4 linked regions of the Aliamphritea hakodatensis genome follow. The protein of the gene in region 3 binds, or shares a complex with, the protein of the main gene of each other region. Links are inferred from orthologs where the notes say so. Each region holds a gene or a part of one and is shown on either strand. Other genes may lie near its edges.

Region 1 (4,768 bases), 2.7 Mb from region 3 along the record:
TTTCCATACCTTCAATGCCCTGTTAGAGGGTGGTCAGCAAATGATCCTGACCAGCGACCGGTATCCGAAAGAGATCAACGGCGTTGAAGAACGGCTGAAGTCCCGCTTCGGCTGGGGATTAACCGTTGCGATTGAGCCGCCGGAACTGGAAACCCGGGTGGCCATTCTGATGAAGAAAGCCGAAGAAGCGCAGGTCCGTCTGCCGGATGATGCCGCATTCTTCCTGGCTCAAAAGATTCGTTCCAATGTGCGTGAGCTGGAGGGTGCCCTGAAGCGGGTCATCGCCAACGCGCACTTCACCGGCAACGCCATTACCACGCCGTTTATTAAAGAATCCCTGAAAGACTTGCTGGCATTGCAAGACAAACAGGTTAGTATAGATAACATCCAACGCGTGGTTGCCGAGTACTATAAGATTAAGGTGTCTGACCTGCTGTCCAAACGTCGCAGCCGCTCAGTTGCAAGGCCCCGCCAGGTGGCAATGAGTCTGTCCAAGGAACTGACCAATCACAGCCTGCCTGAGATTGGTGATGCTTTCGGTGGACGTGATCATACAACCATTTTGCATGGTTGCCGCAAGGTGGCAGAATTGCGCGAGAGCGATACGGATATAAGAGAGGATTATCAGAACCTGTTACGTCACTTAACGGCGTAGTTTGCAGATTGCGACCTTTGCTCACTACAACGTGCAAGGTCTCTGATTAATGAAGGGTAGGAAAACATGAAGTTTGTTATTTCTAGAGAAGCGCTGATCAAGCCATTGCAGCTGGTTGCCGGTGTCGTTGAGCGTCGCCAGACGTTGCCAGTGCTTTCAAACATTCTGTTGGTCGCCGAAGGCAACCAGTTGTCGATGACAGGTACAGACCTGGAAGTGGAACTGGTTGGCCGGGTTGAGCTGGAAGAGCCGGCTGAAGCAGGGTCTATTACCGTGCCGGCCCGTAAGCTGATGGACATCTGTAAGTCACTGCCGGACAGCGCCATTATCGAGCTGACGCTGACCGGTCAGAAGATGGTGATCAAGGCTGGCCGCAGCCGCTTTACACTGTCTACCCTGCCTGCTGCTGAATTCCCGAATGTGGAAGACAGCCCCGAAGCATTCGAGCTGACGGTATCCCAGAGCCAGGTACGCCATCTGATCGATCAGACCGGCTTCTCCATGGCGCAGCAGGACGTCCGTTACTACCTGAACGGTATGCTGCTGGAAGTGAACGATAATACCCTGCGTGCGGTATCCACCGATGGCCACCGTCTGGCCACCAGTGTGACTGACGTTGAAACCAACAGCACCTCACCGCATCAGTTCATCGTACCCCGTAAAGGTATTCTGGAACTGGCCCGTCTGTTACAGGGCGGTGACGAAGAAGTACGCCTGGTTGTGGGGGCTAATCACATCCGTGCCCATGCCGGTGATTTTACCTTCACTTCCAAGCTGGTTGACGGCAAGTTCCCGGATTATCAGCGCGTTATTCCTCAGGGTGGCGACAAGTTCATGCTGGGCACCCGGCAGGAACTGCGTCAGGTATTCAGCCGTATCGCGATCCTGTCGAATGAGAAATACCGCGGTGTACGCCTGTCCCTGACCAGTGGTTACCTGCAGGTCATGGCGAATAACCCGGAACAGGAAGAAGCGGAAGAAACCGTTGCAGTGGATTACGATGGTGACAGCCTGGAAATCGGCTTTAACGTTAACTACCTGCTGGATGTACTGTCGATTGTGAACTCTGAAGTGGTTCGCTTTACGTTGTCTGACTCTAACAGCAGTGCGCTGGTTGAAGGTCTGGACGACGGCGGTTCCCTGTTCGTTGTTATGCCAATGCGTATGTAATTCCTCACGCCCGCCGGCACCGTTTTGTGACGGCGGGCGTGAGTCCTCCCTTTAATGTCTGAGATCACCTGCCCTTCGCGTCTATGCCCTTAACTACTCTCAGGGTGCAGCAGGTACGCAACCTCGCTGACATCAGCTTCACCCCTTCTGCACATATCAACATTATCCACGGTGCCAATGGCAGCGGTAAAAGTAGCCTGCTGGAAGCCATTCATATACTGGGCCTGACCCGTTCATTCCGGACCAACAAGCTGCGTCATCTGATCCGCAGTGGTACGGATCAGTGTCTGGTGTTTGCTGAAGTGGATGCGATGGCAACGGGAACATCTCAACCATTAGGCGTGGAGCGCAGCCTGGAAGGCGCCAGCCGCATGCGTTATGCCGGTGCAGACATTGATTTAACCACCCTCGCTGAGCTGTTACCGATTCAGGTCATTAACTCTGAAACCTTCCAGATTCTGGAAGGCAGCCCGGCAATCCGGCGGGCATTTATCGATTGGGGCGTGTTTCATACGGATCCGCTGTTTATTCGTCTGTGGCGAGGCTTTAAAAGAGTCTTAAAACAGCGTAATTCTTTGCTGAAATATGGTAAAATCGATCCTTCAATGCGCCAGATATGGGACCGTGAGTTAGTCACCTATTCTGAGCAGCTGAACCACCTGAGGGAAGACTATCTGGCGCTGCTCAAACCTGAGTTCGATCAGGTACTTGCAGGCCTGCTGCCAAACCTCGAAATAGAGTTGGGATTCAGCTGCGGCTGGGATCAGAAACGCGGTCTGGATGCCGTGCTGGCCGATAATTTAGTGCGGGACCGGAAACAGGGTTTTACCAGTGCCGGGCCGCAGCGGGCTGACCTGAGGGTTAAGGCCGACGGACATAATGCTGCAGAACGGCTTTCCCGGGGCCAGAAGAAGATTGTTGTCAGCGCATTAAAGCTGGCACAGGGTGCATTATTTTATAAGCTCAACAGCCGGGCCTGTGTTTATCTGATTGATGATTTACCGTCCGAACTGGACGAGCAGCACAGCCGGTTGTTTTGCAGCTACTTAGAAAAAACCAGTAATCAGTGTTTTATCACCTGTGTGGATAAAACAACATTGAGCGAGTTTTGGTCTCAGGAGACTCAGGTGAGTTTCCATGAGATACACCAGGGTGAATTAGTCACCCAGCATCAGGAGAGTTTATGAGCGGCGAAAATCAGGATTACGATTCTTCCAGTATTAAGGTCTTAAAGGGCCTTGATGCGGTTCGCAAGCGCCCGGGTATGTATATCGGCGATACCGATGACGGTAGCGGCCTGCACCACATGGTGTTTGAAATCGTGGATAACTCCATCGATGAAGCACTGGCCGGCTACTGCAGTGAAATCAAGGTCATTATCCATGCTGATGAGAGCGTCAGTGTATCGGATAACGGCCGGGGTATTCCGACAGATATCCACGAAGAAGAAGGTGTTTCTGCCGCTGAAGTTATCATGACCGTGCTGCACGCCGGTGGTAAGTTTGATGACAACTCTTATAAGGTATCCGGTGGCCTGCACGGTGTAGGTGTATCCGTTGTAAACGCCCTGTCTTCCAAGCTGAAGCTGACCATCCGCCGTAACGGTGACGTGCATGAACAAACTTACCGTCACGGTGAGCCTGACGAGCCGCTGAAGGTTGTTGGCCAGACAGACACATCAGGTACGCTGTGCCGTTTCTGGCCATCTGAAGACACCTTCAAGAACATCGAATTCAAATTTGACCTGCTGGCCAAGCGTTTACGTGAGCTGTCGTTCCTGAACTCCGGCGTGGCTATTCGTCTGATAGACGAGCGTTCCGGTGATGAAGAACTGTTTGCCTATGAAGGCGGTCTGGGATCCTTCGTTGAATTCCTGAATAACAACAAGTCTCCGATCAACAAAATGTTCCACTTTAACACCACCCATGAAAACGGTGTGGGTGTGGAAGTGGCCATGCAGTGGAATGACAGTTTCCAGGAAAGCATTCACTGCTTTACCAACAACATTCCACAGCGTGATGGCGGTACTCACTTATCGGGTTTCCGTACTGCGCTGACCCGTGGTCTGAACACCTACATTGAAAGCGAAAAGCTGAACAAAACCGGCAAAACCAGCACCACTGGTGATGACTGCCGTGAAGGTCTGACGGCCATTATCTCGGTTAAAGTGCCAGATCCGAAGTTCTCTTCTCAGACCAAGGACAAACTGGTTTCATCCGAGGTGAAAACCGCGGTTGAGCAGGCAATGTATGAACTGCTGAACGACTTCCTGCAGGAAAACCCGCAGGACGCCAAAGCCGTTGTTACCAAGATGATCGATGCGGCCCGGGCCCGTGAAGCGGCGCGTAAAGCCCGTGAAATGACCCGCCGTAAAGGTGCACTGGATATCGCCGGCCTGCCCGGAAAACTGGCGGACTGCCAGGAAAAAGACCCGGCACTGTCTGAAATTTACCTGGTGGAGGGTGACTCCGCTGGCGGATCAGCCAAGCAGGGCCGTAACCGTAAAACCCAGGCCATTCTGCCGCTGAAGGGTAAAATCCTGAACGTTGAGAAGGCCCGTTTTGACAAGATGCTGACCTCTGCCGAAGTCGGTACCCTGATCACTGCACTGGGTACGGGTATTGGTCGGGAAGAATTCAGCGCCGATAAGCTGCGTTATCACCAGATTATCATCATGACCGATGCCGACGTGGATGGTTCGCACATCCGTACCCTGCTGCTGACTTTCTTCTTCCGTCAGATGCCTGAGATCATTGAGCGTGGCCATGTCTATATTGCCCAGCCGCCGCTGTATAAGATCAAAAAAGGTAAGCAGGAACAGTACCTTAAAGACGACGATGCACTGGATAACTATCTCTTGCAGGGCGCGATGGACGGTGCTTCTATGCACGTTAACGCCGATGCGCCGGGCATTACCGGCACCGCACTGGAAGACATCGTATC
Region 2 (4,819 bases), 1.7 Mb from region 3 along the record:
CAGACGTTAGCCGGATACCGTCCGGCTGACGGGTAAACAGTTGTAACCCCAACTGGGTTTCCAGCTTGCGGATTTGCTGACTGACGGCTCCGGTGGTGATGTGCAGTTCCCGGGCGGCGGCGGTAAAACTCAGATGGCGGGCACAGGCGGAAAAGTACACCAGGGTGGTAAATATCCGGGGATGTAAGTCTGTCATAGATTGCCTGTAGTTTTTCTAAAGGGGTATTTAAAAGGTATCGTTTGTTTATAGCGCGCTTTGTATTCAGGATACAGCCTGTTGATGAGTATTACTAAAGCCATTCACCTGAATGGGAATACGGGAGAGAGATTGTGTCATCACTGAATCTGACCGCTGAACAGCAGGATCACTTACGTGCAGCTACACCACAGTTATGGTTAAACCCGCAGTATCTGCAGGATCGGGCGATTCTGGCAGCGCCTGAGGTTGATGCACTTTATGAGGCAGAAGCTAGGCTACAGCGCTTTGCCCCCTTGCTGGCAATCCTGTTTCCTGAGTTACAGGCCAGTGGCGGTCTGATCGAGTCAGGCCTGACGGATACACAGCCGTTTGGCACTGAATTTACAAAGGGCTGCGAAGGCCGGTTATTCCTGAAAGCGGATCATCAGTTGCCGGTGGCCGGTTCGATTAAAGCCCGGGGCGGCATTCATGAAGTACTGTGCTTCGCGGAAGCGCTGGCCCGGCAGGAAGGGTTGCTGGATGCTGAAGGGGATTACAGGGCCCTGAACAATGCCGCTGCTAAGGAGGTCTTTTCCCGCTACAGGGTTTCAGTGGGCAGTACCGGCAATCTGGGGCTGAGCATTGGCATCATGAGTGCGGCGCTGGGTTTCAAAGCCGAAGTGCATATGTCTGCGGATGCCAAAGACTGGAAGAAGCAGCGCCTGACTGACCGGGGCGTGAAAGTGATTGAGCATCAGGCGGATTACGGTGCCGCAGTGGCCGCCGGCCGTGCCGCTGCTGAAGCCGACCCTTACGGATACTTTGTTGATGATGAACGTTCGCCTCATCTGTTTATGGGTTATGCCGTCGCCGCGCTGCGGCTGGAATCCCAGTTACAGGCCGCCGGGGTCAGGGTGGATGCTGAGCACCCTCTGTTTGTATATTTGCCAGCGGGAGTTGGCGGTGCGCCGGGTGGTATAGCTTTTGGCCTGAAGATGCTGTTTGGCCGCTATGTGCACTGTTTTTTTGCTGAGCCGGTACAGGCGCCCTGCATGTTACTGGGTATGGCTGGAAATGCAGGTGATGCGCCTGTCAGCGTGAGCGAATTTGGGCTGAGCATTGATACCGAGGCCGACGGACTGGCGGTAGGGACCGCTTCCCAGTGGGTGTGTGACGCGACCCGTAATCTGATTTCCGGAGTGTATACGGCACCGGACGCGTCTTTATACCGGCAGCTTTACCGGCTAAAGCAGTTCGCGGATACCGAGGTAGAGCCGTCTGCCGCGATTGGTTGCCTGGGACCGGAAGTGCTGACAGGGGAGGCTGGCAGGGCGTATCTGCAGGCGCATAAGTTGGAAGGGCTGATGAAAAATGCCACCCATATCGCCTGGCTGACCGGGGGGAGTTTTGTACCTGAGCAAGAGTACGGGCGTTATCTGGATAAAGCCCGGGTGATTGCCGGCGTATAGCAGATCAGTGGATCTCAGCCAGCCCCAGCTCGATGCCGCTGAGGCGCAGCACAATGCTGTTAAGGGTTAACCAGGCATCACCCGGTGCGCCCTTGATTTGCTGGTCAACCGTCATGCACTGGCTGAGCATCTGCTGCAGTGCCTGCGGAGCAATGCGGCGGGCAGCAGCCTGCAGCTGGCCTTTGCGCTTACCCCAGATACGTTCTTTCTGGCAGATAGCCTCGTATTGCTGGCCCTGAGCCAGGCCCTGCTGAACGGTCAGCAGGGTGCGCACTTCACGGCTGATGGCCCACAGGGCGACCGGCGCTTCGGTGCCTTCCTGACGCAGTACCTGAATGATCTTGTTACAGCGGGCGGTCTGTTGCAGCAGGGCGGCGTCTACCAGACCATAGATATCGTAGCGGGAGCTGTCGGACACGCTGTCGATCACCTGATCGGCGTCCAGTGTTTGTCCGGGGTAGAGCAGGTTAAGCTTATCCAGTTCCTGCTTAGCTGCCAGCAAGTTGCCTTCCACCCGCTCGCACAGCAGCTGGACGGCATCCCGGTCGAGGGTCAGGCCAATCTGCTTTGCCCGGTTATTCAGCCAGCCGGGTAACTGCTGCGCTTCTACCGGCCAGATCTGAACGATCATGCCGGTTTTGTCGATGGCTTTAAACCAGGCGCTTTTCTGCGCCGCACCGTCGAGCTTATCAGCGATGATCAGCAGGACGTTGTCCGGTGCCGGGTTGGCGAGATATTCACGGAGAATTTCACTGGCTTGCTTATTGGGCTTGCTGCCCCCTAAGCGCAGTTCGATAATTTTCTTTTCAGCGAAAAGTGACAGGGCGTTGGCGCATTCCAGCAGGTAGGTCCATTTGAAATTAGCTTCGGCGTGCAGGGTTTCCCGTTCCGAGAAACCCTGATCAACCAGATACTGACGCAGGAGGTCACAACTTTCTTCAATCAGCAGTGGTTCGTCACCGGTCACCAGATAAACCGGTAGCGGTGCGCCCTTAAGCTGGCTGGCAAGTTGTTCCGGCTTGGCCTTCATGGCGAATTACTGCGCTGGTTTGATGGCGCTGTAAATCCGAACGATCTGGTCAGCCAGACGTTCAGACATTTCAGTGCGCAGCTGGGATTCTTCTGCGTCACTGGCGGTTTGCGCGTTCGCATCGTAATCGTAAGTACGGTCAAGGCGCAGGGTTTGCGGCGCCACCACGATTTCGTTATTCCGGTCGAGAATTTCGAAGGTGATGGTGGTGCGCAGTTCATACTCATCAACACTGTTGCTGGAGCTGATGGTTGAAGTTCTGCGTTCCTGACGTTCTTCCAGCAGGTTAATCCGGTAGTTGGCTTCAATATTGCCCACCAGTTTCACGTCGTTCGCCTTCAGGTTACGTTCCAGCGGACGAAACACCGAATAGTTTTCCCTGCCGGTTTTATTGATAACCGCCAGCTTAAGGCTTTCATCAAGGCTGATGATGCCCTTCAGCTGAAAACCACAGGCACTCAGAAAGAGTGCCATAACGGTGATCGCAAAAAACCTGTGCAGCGAAAATGTCCGTGGGCTCTGGTGGGTCATGCTTAATTCCTTTTGGGCCGGTTTAACCAACGACAATGTTGACCAGTTTGTTAGGTACAACGATCTGCTTACGGATTGTCTTATCTGCCATGTGCTTCTGAACAGAGTCATCTGCCAGTGCCGTGTGCAGGACAATGCTTTCATCCGCGTCAGCCGGAACCTGAATTTTGGCACGTACCTTACCGTTCACCTGAACAACCATCTGGATGCTGCTGCGAACCATGGCCGATTCGTCGAATTCAGGCCATGGAGAGTCCAGCAGATTTTCGGCATAACCCAGCTTGTTCCACAGCTCATGGGTAATGTGCGGCGTGATCGGCGACAGCAGTTTAACCGCTGCAGACAGCGCTTCATGGCTGACCGCACGGCCCTGATCGCTGGCATCAACAAACTTGCTGATGGCGTTGCACAGTTCCATAACCGCGGCAATGGCGGTATTGAAGGTCTGACGACGCTCAATATCATCACCGACTTTCTTAATGGTTTCATGGGTTTTCAGACGCAGGGCTTTCTGCGCATCATTCAGTGCTTCAGGGTCCAGGGCAACCGCTTCACCCGGCATTTGCAGGTGGTCGAAGACCAGTTTCCACAGGCGGCGCATGAAGCGGTGTGCACCTTCCACACCTGAATCAGACCATTCCAGCGACTGTTCCGGCGGTGCTGCAAACATCATGAACAGGCGGACGGTATCGGCACCGTACTTATCGATCATCATTTGCGGATCGATACCGTTGTTCTTGGACTTGGACATCTTACCCATGCCTGCGGATTCAACCGGCAGGCCGTCTTCTGTGTGGATCGCCTGAGTAATGCGGCCTTTCTCGTCACGTTCGACAGTCACATCCTGCGGGGAGATCCAGTCTTTGGCACCTTTTTCGTCTTCACGGAAGTAGGTCTCAGCCAGAACCATGCCCTGACACAGCAGGCGCTCGAACGGCTCGTCGGAGTTGACCAGGCCTTCATCACGCATCAGCTTGTGGAAGAAACGTGAGTACAGCAGGTGCAGAATGGCGTGTTCGATACCGCCAATGTACTGGTTAACCGGCAGCCAGTAGTTGGCCTGTTCCGGGTTCAGCATGGTGTCGGCGTTACGGCAGGCGTAACGGGCGTAGTACCAGGACGATTCCATAAAGGTATCGAAAGTATCCGTTTCACGTTCAGCATCGCCGCCACATTTAGGGCAGGTTGTCTGAATGAAGCTGTCCATCTTCTTGATCGGCGAGCCGACACCGTCGAACTCAACGTCAGTTGGCAGTACAACCGGTAACTGATCTTCCGGAACCGGTACAGGACCACAGCTGTTGCAGTTGATGATTGGGATCGGTGTACCCCAGTAGCGCTGACGGGAAACACCCCAGTCGCGCAGACGGTAGTTGATCGTAACCTTGCCCTTGCCTTTGGATTGCAGCTCAGATGAGATCGCTTTGAATGCCATGTCAAAGTCCAGATCATCGAAGTCGCCGGAATTCACCAGAATACCTTTTTCGGTATAGGCTTCGCTGCTCAGGTCGTATTCGGCGCTGTCATCTGCCGGGCGAATAACCTGCTGGATATTCAGACCGTATTTGGTGGCGAATTCGTAATCACGCTGATCGTGCGCAGGTACGGCCA
Region 3 (4,768 bases):
CAGCGGGTTTGCAGCAGCGCTGGCAGATCGGTACCCTAAGCCGTCAGCTGAGCCGGTGGCTGGCGGAACAGCAATAATAACAACGGGAAGTATATGTTACGTAAAATCGCCTTTTCATTTCTGTTAACGCTGGCGGTGGTCGCCCTGGCGCTTTATTTTGGCTGGCGTTCACTTAATGGTTATCTGGATGAGCCTTTACAGCTTGATGAGCCGGAGATCGTGCTGGTTAAGTCCGGCAGCAGCTTTCCGCGGGTAGGGCGTGAGCTTGCCGAGCGGGGCTTGTTGTCGAAACCTGACTGGATGGCGTTTTATGTGCGTATGCAAAAGGTCGGGCATTTACTGAAAGCCGGCGAATATCAGATTGAACCGGGTGTCACGCCGAGACAGCTGGTTGCACAACTGGTGGAAGGTAAAAGTATTTCTTACCGCTTTACGCTGATAGAAGGCTCAACATTTAAGCAGATGCGTCAGCGTTTAGCCGAAAGTGATGTGCTGGTACACGAAACCGATGGGATGAGTGACGGAGAACTGATGGCCGCTTTAGGGCTTGAAGGTCAGCATCCTGAAGGGCGTTTTCTGGCAAATACTTATCAGTTTCAGCGGGGGATGACTGATCTGGACCTGTTACGCAGAGCCCATCAGCTGCAGAAAAAAGTGCTGACTGAAGAGTGGCAGGCACGGGCAGAAAAGTTTGAAAGCAAGGTTTTACCCTATAAAGACCCGTATGAAGCGCTGATTATGGCGTCCATCGTGGAGAAGGAAACCGGTCTGAGTGCTGAGCGTCCGGTGATTGCCGGGGTGTTTGTGCGTCGTATGCAGATCGGGATGCGCCTGCAGACGGATCCGACAGTCATTTATGGTATGGGGGATAAATATAAAGGTAATATCCGCCGTAAAGATTTGCGTACCCCTACACCTTATAACACCTATACAATTCCCGGGTTGCCACCGACGCCGATCGCCATGGTAGGCCGTGAAGCCATTAAAGCTGCGCTGCATCCGGAAGGTAAAAAGTGGCTGTATTTTGTTGCTAAGGGAGATGGCAGTCATCAGTTCTCCGCGACCCTTAAGCAGCACAATAAAGCGGTACGTGAATATCAGTTAAAGCGTAAAGCGTCATACCGTTCCGCACCTGAATAACCAAAGGAAGTATATGAGTGATCGTCAGGGGTGTTTTATTACACTCGAAGGTACAGAGGGCGTAGGTAAATCGACCAATCTGGCATTTATTGAAAGCATGCTGGCTGAGGCTGGTATCAGCTTTGCCCTGACCCGTGAGCCGGGCGGTACGCCTCTGGCAGAGGAGCTGCGGGAGATGTTGCTGTCGCCCCGTGAAGAGGCGGTTGCTGATGATGCTGAGTTACTGATGGTTTTTGCTGCCCGTGCGCAGCACTTGCAGACAGTGATTAAGCCTGCATTGCAGTCCGGGCAGTGGGTACTGTGTGACCGCTTTACTGATGCGACCTTTGCTTATCAGGGCGGTGGCCGGGGGCTGGATCAGAGTCTGATTCTTGACCTTGAGCAGCGTGTTCAGAAGGGGCTGCAGCCGGATCTTACCCTGTTGCTTGATGTGCCGGTTGAAATTGGCCTTGCCCGTGCAGCTAAGCGTGGTGCGTTGGACCGTTTCGAGCAGGAGCAAATTGGCTTTTTTGAGCGGGTGCGTGCTGCTTATCTGCAGCGGGCTGCTGATGATCCTCAGCGGTTTGCTGTTATTGACGCCTCCGTCTCACTGGCTGAGGTTCAGGCGCAGATCTGCAAGGTGATGGGTGTGTTTCTTGAGCAGCATCCGACGGCTTAACAGATAATTTCACAGGAATTTCAAATGAGTGAAGAGCTCTGGCAAGATCATCCGGTAGTGCTGCCCTGGCTTAAGGAGCGCTGGCAGTATCTGTGCAACCTTAAGCAGCAGGGTCGGTTACCTCATGCGCTGATGGTGAATGGCCCAAGGGGAATCGGTAAAGCCTGTTTTGCGCTGGCAACCGCCAATTATCTGTTATGCAAATCGCCAAAACATGATGCGGCATGTGGTCATTGCCGCAGCTGCGAACTGGCGCAGAGCAGCGGCCACCCTGACCTGTTTCATTTGCAGCCTGATGAGCCGGGTAAGCCCATCAAGGTTGATCAGATCCGTGAGCTGACCGAGTTTATCTATTCCACAGCCCAGCAGGGTGGCTATCGGGTGGTCATCGTTGACCCGGCAGAAAGCATGAACGTCAATGCGGCCAATGCGCTGTTAAAAATGCTGGAAGAGCCGGGTAAGGATACTGTGCTCCTGTTGGTTACCCACCGTTCCGGTCAGGTGATGCCAACCATTAAAAGCCGCTGTCAGCGCGTTGACTGCGTGGCGCCGGACGGAGTAATGGCCGCTCAGTGGCTGGGTACTCAGTTGGCGATGGACACGCAGGATGCTGAGCAACTGTTACGCATTGCGCATAATTCACCTTTGCAGGCCATGGCTTACAAACAGCAGGATTATCTGGGATTGCGAAGCAAGGTATTGGCTGGCCTGGCGGATATACTGAAAAACCGCCGCAGCACCATTGAAGTGGCGCAAGCTCTGCATAAGGAAGATCTGGAGTTAATTCTGGCCTGGCTTTACGGGTTGGTGAATGACATTGCCCGGCTTGCGGCGGGGCAGGAAAATACTGAATTGCTGCGGCATAAGGATGTTCAGAATATGCTACTGGCGGTTTCCCGCCGGGCAGACCCGCAACGCCTGTTTTCGTTTGCAGATGAAGTGCATGAAGCACGTAAGTCTGTAATGTTCCGGTTAAATCCCAATAAACAGCTGTTACTGGAAAAGCTTCTGTTCGGCTGGCAGAGCCTGCGTTAATCTTTAATCTTGGCGGCCAATGCAGTAAGCTGTGAGCACAATGGCTGGCTGTTGTATATCAGCATCAGACAGGACAGTATCTGCGTAAGTATATAGATCAGGGAGGCTCCGGCCAGATGTCAGTAATTCCTCGTATGAGCCATGGCATATTGTCATTAGCGATTAACACGAAAGAGGATCTGTACAAGGCGTACATGCCATATATCGTTAATGGCGGCCTGTTTATTCCCACTCCGCGTACGTATCAGTTAGGGGAAGAAGTGTTTATGCTTCTGACCCTGATGGAAGAAGGTGACAAGATTCCCGTGACAGGAAAAGTTGTCTGGGTAACGCCCCGTGCAGCCCAGGGGGGTCGTATTCCCGGTATCGGTATTCAGTTATCACAGGAAGATTCAACCCTGGTGCGAAAGATCGAAACTTACCTGACAGGTGCGCTGAACTCCGGACGGCGTACCGATACGATGTAGAGCAGCCCGGCTGCTACTGATATCTGCGTTCAAAGCATGCTTCTGCTGCTTACTTTTTGTGTCTTTTGTCTTACAATGCCGGCACTTTTTTCCCATGTTGTGATCAGGTCCGATGTTTGTAGATTCCCATTGCCATTTAGATAAACTGGATTTCTCCTCTGGCGATACCCTTTCCCGTGTACTGACGAGTGCTGCAGAGCGTCAGGTCAGCAAAATGTTGTGTGTCAGCGTTGATATGCAGAGCTTTACGCCGATGTATGAGCAGATTGCCGGGCTTGATCAGGTATATGCTTCGGTAGGTGTTCATCCACTGAATACCGCTGAAACACCGGTCTCTGTTGATGAGTTGCTGGCCAAAACAGAACTGCCGAAGATCATTGCGCTTGGGGAAACCGGGCTGGATTATTTTTATCAGCAGGATACTGTTGAAATCCAGCAGCAAAGCTTCATTAATCATCTGGATGCGGCGAAGGTCTGTAAGCTTCCGGTCATAGTGCATACCCGGGATGCCCGTCAGGATACGCTGGACATTCTCAGACACCATGCCGATTTTGAAGTGGGCGGTGTTTTACACTGCTTCACGGAAAGCTGGGATATGGGACGGCAGGCGCTGGATATGAATTACCTCTTGTCGTTCTCCGGTATCATCACGTTCAAAAATGCTGCCGAATTGCGTGAAGTGGTGAAACAGACGCCGCTGGATAAGATGCTGATTGAAACTGATTCACCCTATCTGGCACCGGTGCCTTACCGGGGTAAGCAAAATGAACCGGCTTATGTTGCTGAAGTGGCGCAGTGCATTGCTGATATTAAAGGCCTGCGCGCAGAAGATGTGGCGCGTATTACTACCGATAACTTCCACCGGTTGTTTAACCGGGCGGCTGACTGATTCTGCTTTCTGTGCCGGCGGTTCAGCCGGCATTTCTTCCTGAAATATGCTGTTGCAGAATATCCTGCATAGCTCTTCCGGCGTTGCTCAGTGCCTGGTTTTTTGACCAGGCTAGCAGGCACTGACGCTGCAGCCCCGGGTTGCTGATCGGTACATTGCGCACATCCGGCGGCAGTGCGATGCCTTCAGGCATCACGGTGTATCCGAGACCCCGTCGTACCAGTTCAAGCTGAATCTGCATTGATTCAGCCTCTATCACGGTATTCAGTTGCAGGTTGTGCCGGAATGCTTCCCGTTCCAGCAGGGCGCGCAGACCGTGAGGGCGGTTAGGCAATATCTGTGGCAGTGTCAGCGCCTTGCTGAGGGTGATCTCACTGCTCAGTACTTGCGGGTGCTGCCGGTTGATCGGCAGGTCATCAGCCGGTGTGATCAGTTGCATCGATTCCTGCCAGATAAGCTGGGTATTCAGATTAGCGCTCAGTGCGCCTGCGTACAAAATCCCCATATCAATACGGTTTTCCAGCAGGGCCTTTTCCAGCGCGCCTGACAGCAGTTGGATCACCCTCAGCTTTACGTTCG
Region 4 (4,895 bases), 1.3 Mb from region 3 along the record:
CACATCCAGCGTGGCGTAATGCTCCTGCGCAGCGGTCAGCGGCCGCTGCAGCCAGTCGGAACGGGTTTCCCCCTTGCCGATCGCCACGCTCAGCGCATGCTCAACGATTCGCTGATACCCCATTGAAAAGCCCCAGCCCAGAAAACCGGCTGCAACCTGAGTATCAAACACCGGCGAAGGCATCTCCCCCAGCATGTAGAGAAATAATTCTAAATCTTCATTGCAGGCATGCAGAACCTTCAGCACCGACTCAGCACGGAACACCTCTACCAGTGGCGCGTAATTTTCAAGCGTCAGAGGGTCCAGCAGATAGCAGTGACGGTCATCCGCCACCTGAATCAGCCCCGGCAGGGGATAAAAAGTATCGACCCGGATAAACTCGGTATCCAGAGCAATGAGTGGCAGTGTCAGCCAGTGCCGGCAGCATTCTGCCAGCGCGTCATCGGTGCGCACCCAGACCGGTGTTTTGGCAGCCTCTTCAAGCGCTAAATAATCGTAAGATGCTGCACTTTCAGCATTCATAAACAGTTCCTGCAAAAGGCATTTCAGAGAAGTGAACGGCGACCGGCCAGCGCATGCGCCAGCGTGCCACCATCAACAAATTCAAGCTCGCCGCCCACCGGCACCCCGTGAGCAATACGGGTGACTTTTATCCCCATATCTTTAACCTGCTCGGCGATATAGTGAGCGGTTGCTTCGCCTTCAACCGTCGGATTGGTTGCCAGTATAATTTCTTCAATGCCGGCACCGTCAATCTGCTGAAGCAACACATCAAGCCCCAGATCCTGAGGGCCGATTCCGTCAATCGGGGACAAATGCCCCATCAGCACAAAATACTGACCGTTAAAACCGCCGGTCTGCTCGACAGCCAGCACATCCACCGGCGTTTCCAGAATACACAGCTTCGAACGGTCACGGCTACTGTCGTCGCAGATATCGCACAGCTCGTGCTCAGATAATGTCCGGCACCGGCTACAGCGGCCCACGTTTTCAATGGCCAGCTGTAAGGTTTCAGACAGTTTAATACCACCTTCCCGGTCACGCTCCAGCATATGAAACGCCATACGCTGAGCGGTTTTCGGTCCGACGCCGGGCAAGCAGCGAAATGCCTCAACCAGCGACTGAATCAAGGGACTGAATGACATAAACGCCCCTTAGAACGGCATATTGAAGCCTGGCGGCATACCCATACCACCGGTTACTTTGGCCATACGCTCCTGGCTGGCAGACTCGACTTTGCGCACCGCATCATTTACTGCCGCGGCAATCAGGTCTTCCAGAATTTCTTTATCTTCTGTCATCAGGCTGTCGTCAATATCAACGCGCTTTACATCATGACGGCCATTCATGACGATCTTCACCATACCGGCACCTGACTCACCGTTGACTTCCGCTTTGGCGACTTCTTCCTGGGCTTTTTGCAGTTCTTCCTGCATTTTCTGGGCCTGCTTCATCAGGTTGCCCATTCCACCTTTCATCATAATAAACCTCGATATTTATATATCTGTCGCCAGCAACACAGGTGCCGGCTAAGCAAAACTGTAATGTCTGAATTAATGCAGCGTTACCGGAGCATCAATAGGCTCAACGGAGGAAATATCAATCCGCCCGCCAAAACGCTCAATAATAGCCTGCACCGTTGCATCGGTTTCAATCGCGGTCACGGCCTGAGCCAGTCGCTCTGACTTTTTGCGCGAACGATACAGGCTCGGCGTCTCCCGGCTAAAGATTCCCAGTTCGAATTCTACCTGAAGTGGTTGCTGAAAATAATCGCTCAGCGCTGCAGAAATGCGGTCAGTGTGAACCTCATTGAGAATATTTCTCTGTTCATCAGCATAGTGGAATCTGAACACTCCATCACTGACAGCCTCAAGTGAGGTATTGGCGGCAATCATGTACGTCATCCCTGCCAGCCCCAACGCATCCACCAGCAGCACCCACTGAGATACATCCAGCTCAGCCAGTTGCCGGGAGATTTCTTCCGCCACAGGCTCAGCAATATAACCGTCCGCGACATTCGTCGGCGCTGTCATCACTGCCGGTGCCGGGTGTTCAGCCACAGCCGTATCCTGAGCCATCGCTGCCGATGGCTGCTTCACCTCTTCAGGCTTTTTTGACGGTTCAGACGCCTCCTGCGGTGCACCTGAAAAATACGACTCATCATAAGCCGGCGGCTCTTCCCACGGCGGTACATCATGTTCCGGAACTTGAGCAGCAACCGGCTCGCGGGCAACCGGAGCACTTTCGGCAACCGGCTGCGGAGCTGGCTCAGCAACTGCCGGCGCGGCGGCCTGTACAGACGGCTGTATAGGTGCAGCAGGCGCCTGTGCAACCGGCTGAGACAGCCCGGCTGATACTTCAGATTGTGCGGCGACGACCGAAACTTCAGAAGGTGCTGCAACGGGCGCTGCCGGAGGAGGCGTCACGGGTTCAGATGCCTGTTCCGTCGCCGGTGCAGGTACATTTTCAGGCGCAGGCGCAACCGCCTGAGCGGCCGGTGGCGGGCTGCTCTGAGCATCTTCCGACGGTTCAGCCCCGCCGTCAGAAACAGCCGACACTGATTGCGGCTTATCACCGCTTCGCGGCGGTGCAGATGCCGGACGGAACGCCAGCATCCGTAACATGACCATTTCCAACCCTTCACGGGCATCCGGCACATAGGGCAAATCTTTACGGCCCAGCAAAGCGACCTGATAATATAACTGCACGTCTTCAGCAGATAGCTGGCGTGCCAGTTCAAGCACCTGATCGCGGTCTCCCATACCATTATCAACGGCATCCGGCATCACCTGCCCCAGAGCTATCCGGTGCAACAGACTGATCAGATCTCCCAAAACCGTATTGTAATCCGGGGAAAACTGCGCCAGATCACTGACCGTCGCCAGCATATCTTTGGCGTTTTGCGCCACCAGGCTGTCAAGCAAACGGTACACCAGGCGCTGATCAATAGTGCCCAGCATAGAACGGGCATCTGCTTCATTAATCTCACCGGCACCAAATGCAATCGCCTGATCCGTCAGACTCATGGCGTCCCGCATGGAGCCATCAGCTGAGCGGGCCAGCAACCACAGCGCCGGCTCTTCAAATTTAATGGATTCCTGAGTCAGTACATGCCGAAGGTGATCAACGATCCGCTCGGGAATCATGTTCTTCAGATTGAACTGCAAACAGCGGGACAGAATCGTCACCGGCAACTTCTGTGGGTCAGTCGTTGCTAAAAGAAACTTAACGTGGGGAGGCGGTTCTTCCAGCGTCTTCAGCAGCGCATTGAAAGAATGGGTCGACAACATGTGCACCTCATCGATGAGGTAAACTTTGTAGCGACCGTGGGTCGGCGCGTACTGAACGTTTTCCAGCAGCTCACGGGTATCTTCAACCTTGGTACGTGACGCCGCATCCACCTCAATCAGGTCAACAAAACGGCCTTCGCTGATTTCCTGACAGGGTGCGCATTTACCACAGGGAGAAGAAGAAACACCATTGGCACAGTTCAGTGACTTGGCAAATAACCGCGCTATCGAGGTTTTGCCCACCCCGCGAGTGCCTGTAAACAGGTAGGCATGATGCAGACGATCATCGTCGAGAGCGTTCACCAGTGCCTTAAGCACGTGCTCCTGACCAACCATCTCCTGAAATGTTGCGGGGCGCCATTTTCGCGCCAGGACCTGATAACTCATGATGTGATGATTCTTATCCGGTAAGCCCAGAAACAGGCTTAAATTAAGCAGTACAAATAAATAAGCTCACATGCTAACGATAACCGCCCGACAGTGCCAGCTTAAGCCCGGGAATAATCAGCAAAAACTTTCATCAGACAGATCCCCTCTCCATTCACCTGATGCCTGAAAACCATTACTGAGGCTTATCAGACACTTTCCACAGGCTCAGTCAGCTTTTCACGGCACTCAGTGCCACTCAGCACAGCCACCTCGGCCCGGTCGCGACCATTTTGCTTCGCCATATAGAGGGCTTCGTCTGCCAGCCTGATCGCATCGTCCATTGATGCGGCATGTTGTGGGTATACCGCAATGCCAACAGAGGTTGTCACCGTACCCAGTGACAGCTGATTGATACTCAGCTCAAGCTGCCTGACAGCCTTGCAGATCCGTGCCGCGATCTGTTCTGCCTGCTGTGCGCCGGTAGACGGACATACAATACAGAACTCCTCGCCACCGTAACGACAGGCAATATCCTCCTGCCGGAGAGAATCTTTTAACGCCTGCGACACTGCCTTAAGGACATGATCACCGGCATCATGACCAAAGTTATCATTAAAAAGCTTAAAATGATCAAGGTCGATCATCATGACAGCTATTTCACTGCCGGTACGCTCAGCCCTGCTATGAGCCTGATCCAACGCCTCCAGCATATAACGGCGGTTGAACAACCCGGTAAGCGGATCGCGGATCGCCTGCTCCCTCAGGCTGTCACGCAACTGAATATTGGCCAGCGTCAGGCCAATTTGCTCTGATATCGCACTCCACATTCCCTGATAATGCTCTGTATCGGTATCCAGAGACATGACAAAATGCAGAATACCGATAGTTTCCCCCTGCGCCAGGAGCGGAACACACAGACTCTGTTGCTCCTCAGGGGTATCCACCCAGTGACGACAGTAAGTTTCTATCCCGTGTTCCACTGAAAAATGCTGATGACCTTTACGAAGCGCCCAGCACTCACCAGGTGCAAAGCGTTCTGCCCCGGGCCATTCGCCGCCCCATTCCGTAATCCGGTCCAGCCGGTTACGGGAAGACTTGATAATCGAAATACTGCCCCGGAATTCAGGCAATAACCTGGGGATAACACTGGTCATCACCTCCCCGGCCTCTTCCAGCGTTGTACAAGCGTTCAGCAACCCCCCCAGAGTTTGTAACATTTTAATTTCAGCGGTCCGG

The links.
Region 1: the proteins of PCI15_RS12450 (region 3) and dnaN are in contact, whole or in part, in a cryo-EM structure (PDB 8GIZ), measured with the Escherichia coli proteins. The link is inferred for Aliamphritea hakodatensis from one-to-one orthologs.
Region 2: the proteins of PCI15_RS12450 (region 3) and holA are in contact, whole or in part, in a cryo-EM structure (PDB 8GIZ), measured with the Escherichia coli proteins. The link is inferred for Aliamphritea hakodatensis from one-to-one orthologs.
Region 4: the proteins of PCI15_RS12450 (region 3) and dnaX are in contact, whole or in part, in a cryo-EM structure (PDB 8GIZ), measured with the Escherichia coli proteins. The link is inferred for Aliamphritea hakodatensis from one-to-one orthologs.

The regions. Positions count from the first base shown.
Region 1 is NZ_AP025281.1:1,263-6,030, forward strand. The notes cover bases 1-2,773. They hold dnaN (DNA polymerase III subunit beta), read left to right. Parts: upstream 1-721; coding sequence 722-1,825; downstream 1,826-2,773. Other genes in these bases: dnaA (chromosomal replication initiator protein DnaA), read left to right, coding at 1-655; recF (DNA replication/repair protein RecF), read left to right, coding at 1,909-2,773. Outside these bases: more of recF, read left to right, coding at 2,774-3,012; gyrB (DNA topoisomerase (ATP-hydrolyzing) subunit B), read left to right, coding at 3,009-4,768. UniProt on the Escherichia coli protein: Confers DNA tethering and processivity to DNA polymerases and other proteins. Acts as a clamp, forming a ring around DNA (a reaction catalyzed by the clamp-loading complex) which diffuses in an ATP-independent manner freely and bidirectionally along dsDNA.
Region 2 is NZ_AP025281.1:1,039,460-1,044,278, forward strand. What follows is about bases 665-3,488. They hold holA (DNA polymerase III subunit delta), read right to left. Parts: upstream 2,678-3,488; coding sequence 1,652-2,677; downstream 665-1,651. Other genes in these bases: dsdA (D-serine ammonia-lyase), read left to right, coding at 665-1,647; PCI15_RS04720 (LPS-assembly lipoprotein LptE), read right to left, coding at 2,684-3,208; leuS (leucine--tRNA ligase), read right to left, coding at 3,231-3,488. Outside these bases: PCI15_RS04705 (LysR family transcriptional regulator), read right to left, coding at 1-196; more of dsdA, read left to right, coding at 331-664; more of leuS, read right to left, coding at 3,489-4,819. UniProt on the Escherichia coli protein: Part of the beta sliding clamp loading complex, which hydrolyzes ATP to load the beta clamp onto primed DNA to form the DNA replication pre-initiation complex.
Region 3 is NZ_AP025281.1:2,695,778-2,700,545, reverse strand. Bases 1,055-3,827 are described here. They hold PCI15_RS12450 (DNA polymerase III subunit delta'), read left to right. Parts: upstream 1,055-1,822; coding sequence 1,823-2,833; downstream 2,834-3,827. Other genes in these bases: PCI15_RS12440 (TatD family hydrolase), read left to right, coding at 3,413-3,827; PCI15_RS12445 (PilZ domain-containing protein), read left to right, coding at 2,950-3,300; tmk (dTMP kinase), read left to right, coding at 1,154-1,798; mltG (endolytic transglycosylase MltG), read left to right, coding at 1,055-1,140. Also shown: pabC (aminodeoxychorismate lyase), read left to right, coding at 1-77; more of mltG, read left to right, coding at 94-1,054; more of PCI15_RS12440, read left to right, coding at 3,828-4,189; PCI15_RS12435 (LysR family transcriptional regulator), read right to left, coding at 4,212-4,768. UniProt on the Escherichia coli protein: Part of the beta sliding clamp loading complex, which hydrolyzes ATP to load the beta clamp onto primed DNA to form the DNA replication pre-initiation complex.
Region 4 is NZ_AP025281.1:1,421,417-1,426,311, reverse strand. The notes cover bases 1,116-4,015. They hold dnaX (DNA polymerase III subunit gamma/tau), read right to left. Parts: upstream 3,678-4,015; coding sequence 1,554-3,677; downstream 1,116-1,553. Other genes in these bases: PCI15_RS06480 (sensor domain-containing diguanylate cyclase), read right to left, coding at 3,866-4,015; PCI15_RS06490 (YbaB/EbfC family nucleoid-associated protein), read right to left, coding at 1,155-1,481; recR (recombination mediator RecR), read right to left, coding at 1,116-1,145. Also shown: rnd (ribonuclease D), read right to left, coding at 1-522; more of recR, read right to left, coding at 546-1,115; more of PCI15_RS06480, read right to left, coding at 4,016-4,895. UniProt on the Escherichia coli protein: Part of the beta sliding clamp loading complex, which hydrolyzes ATP to load the beta clamp onto primed DNA to form the DNA replication pre-initiation complex.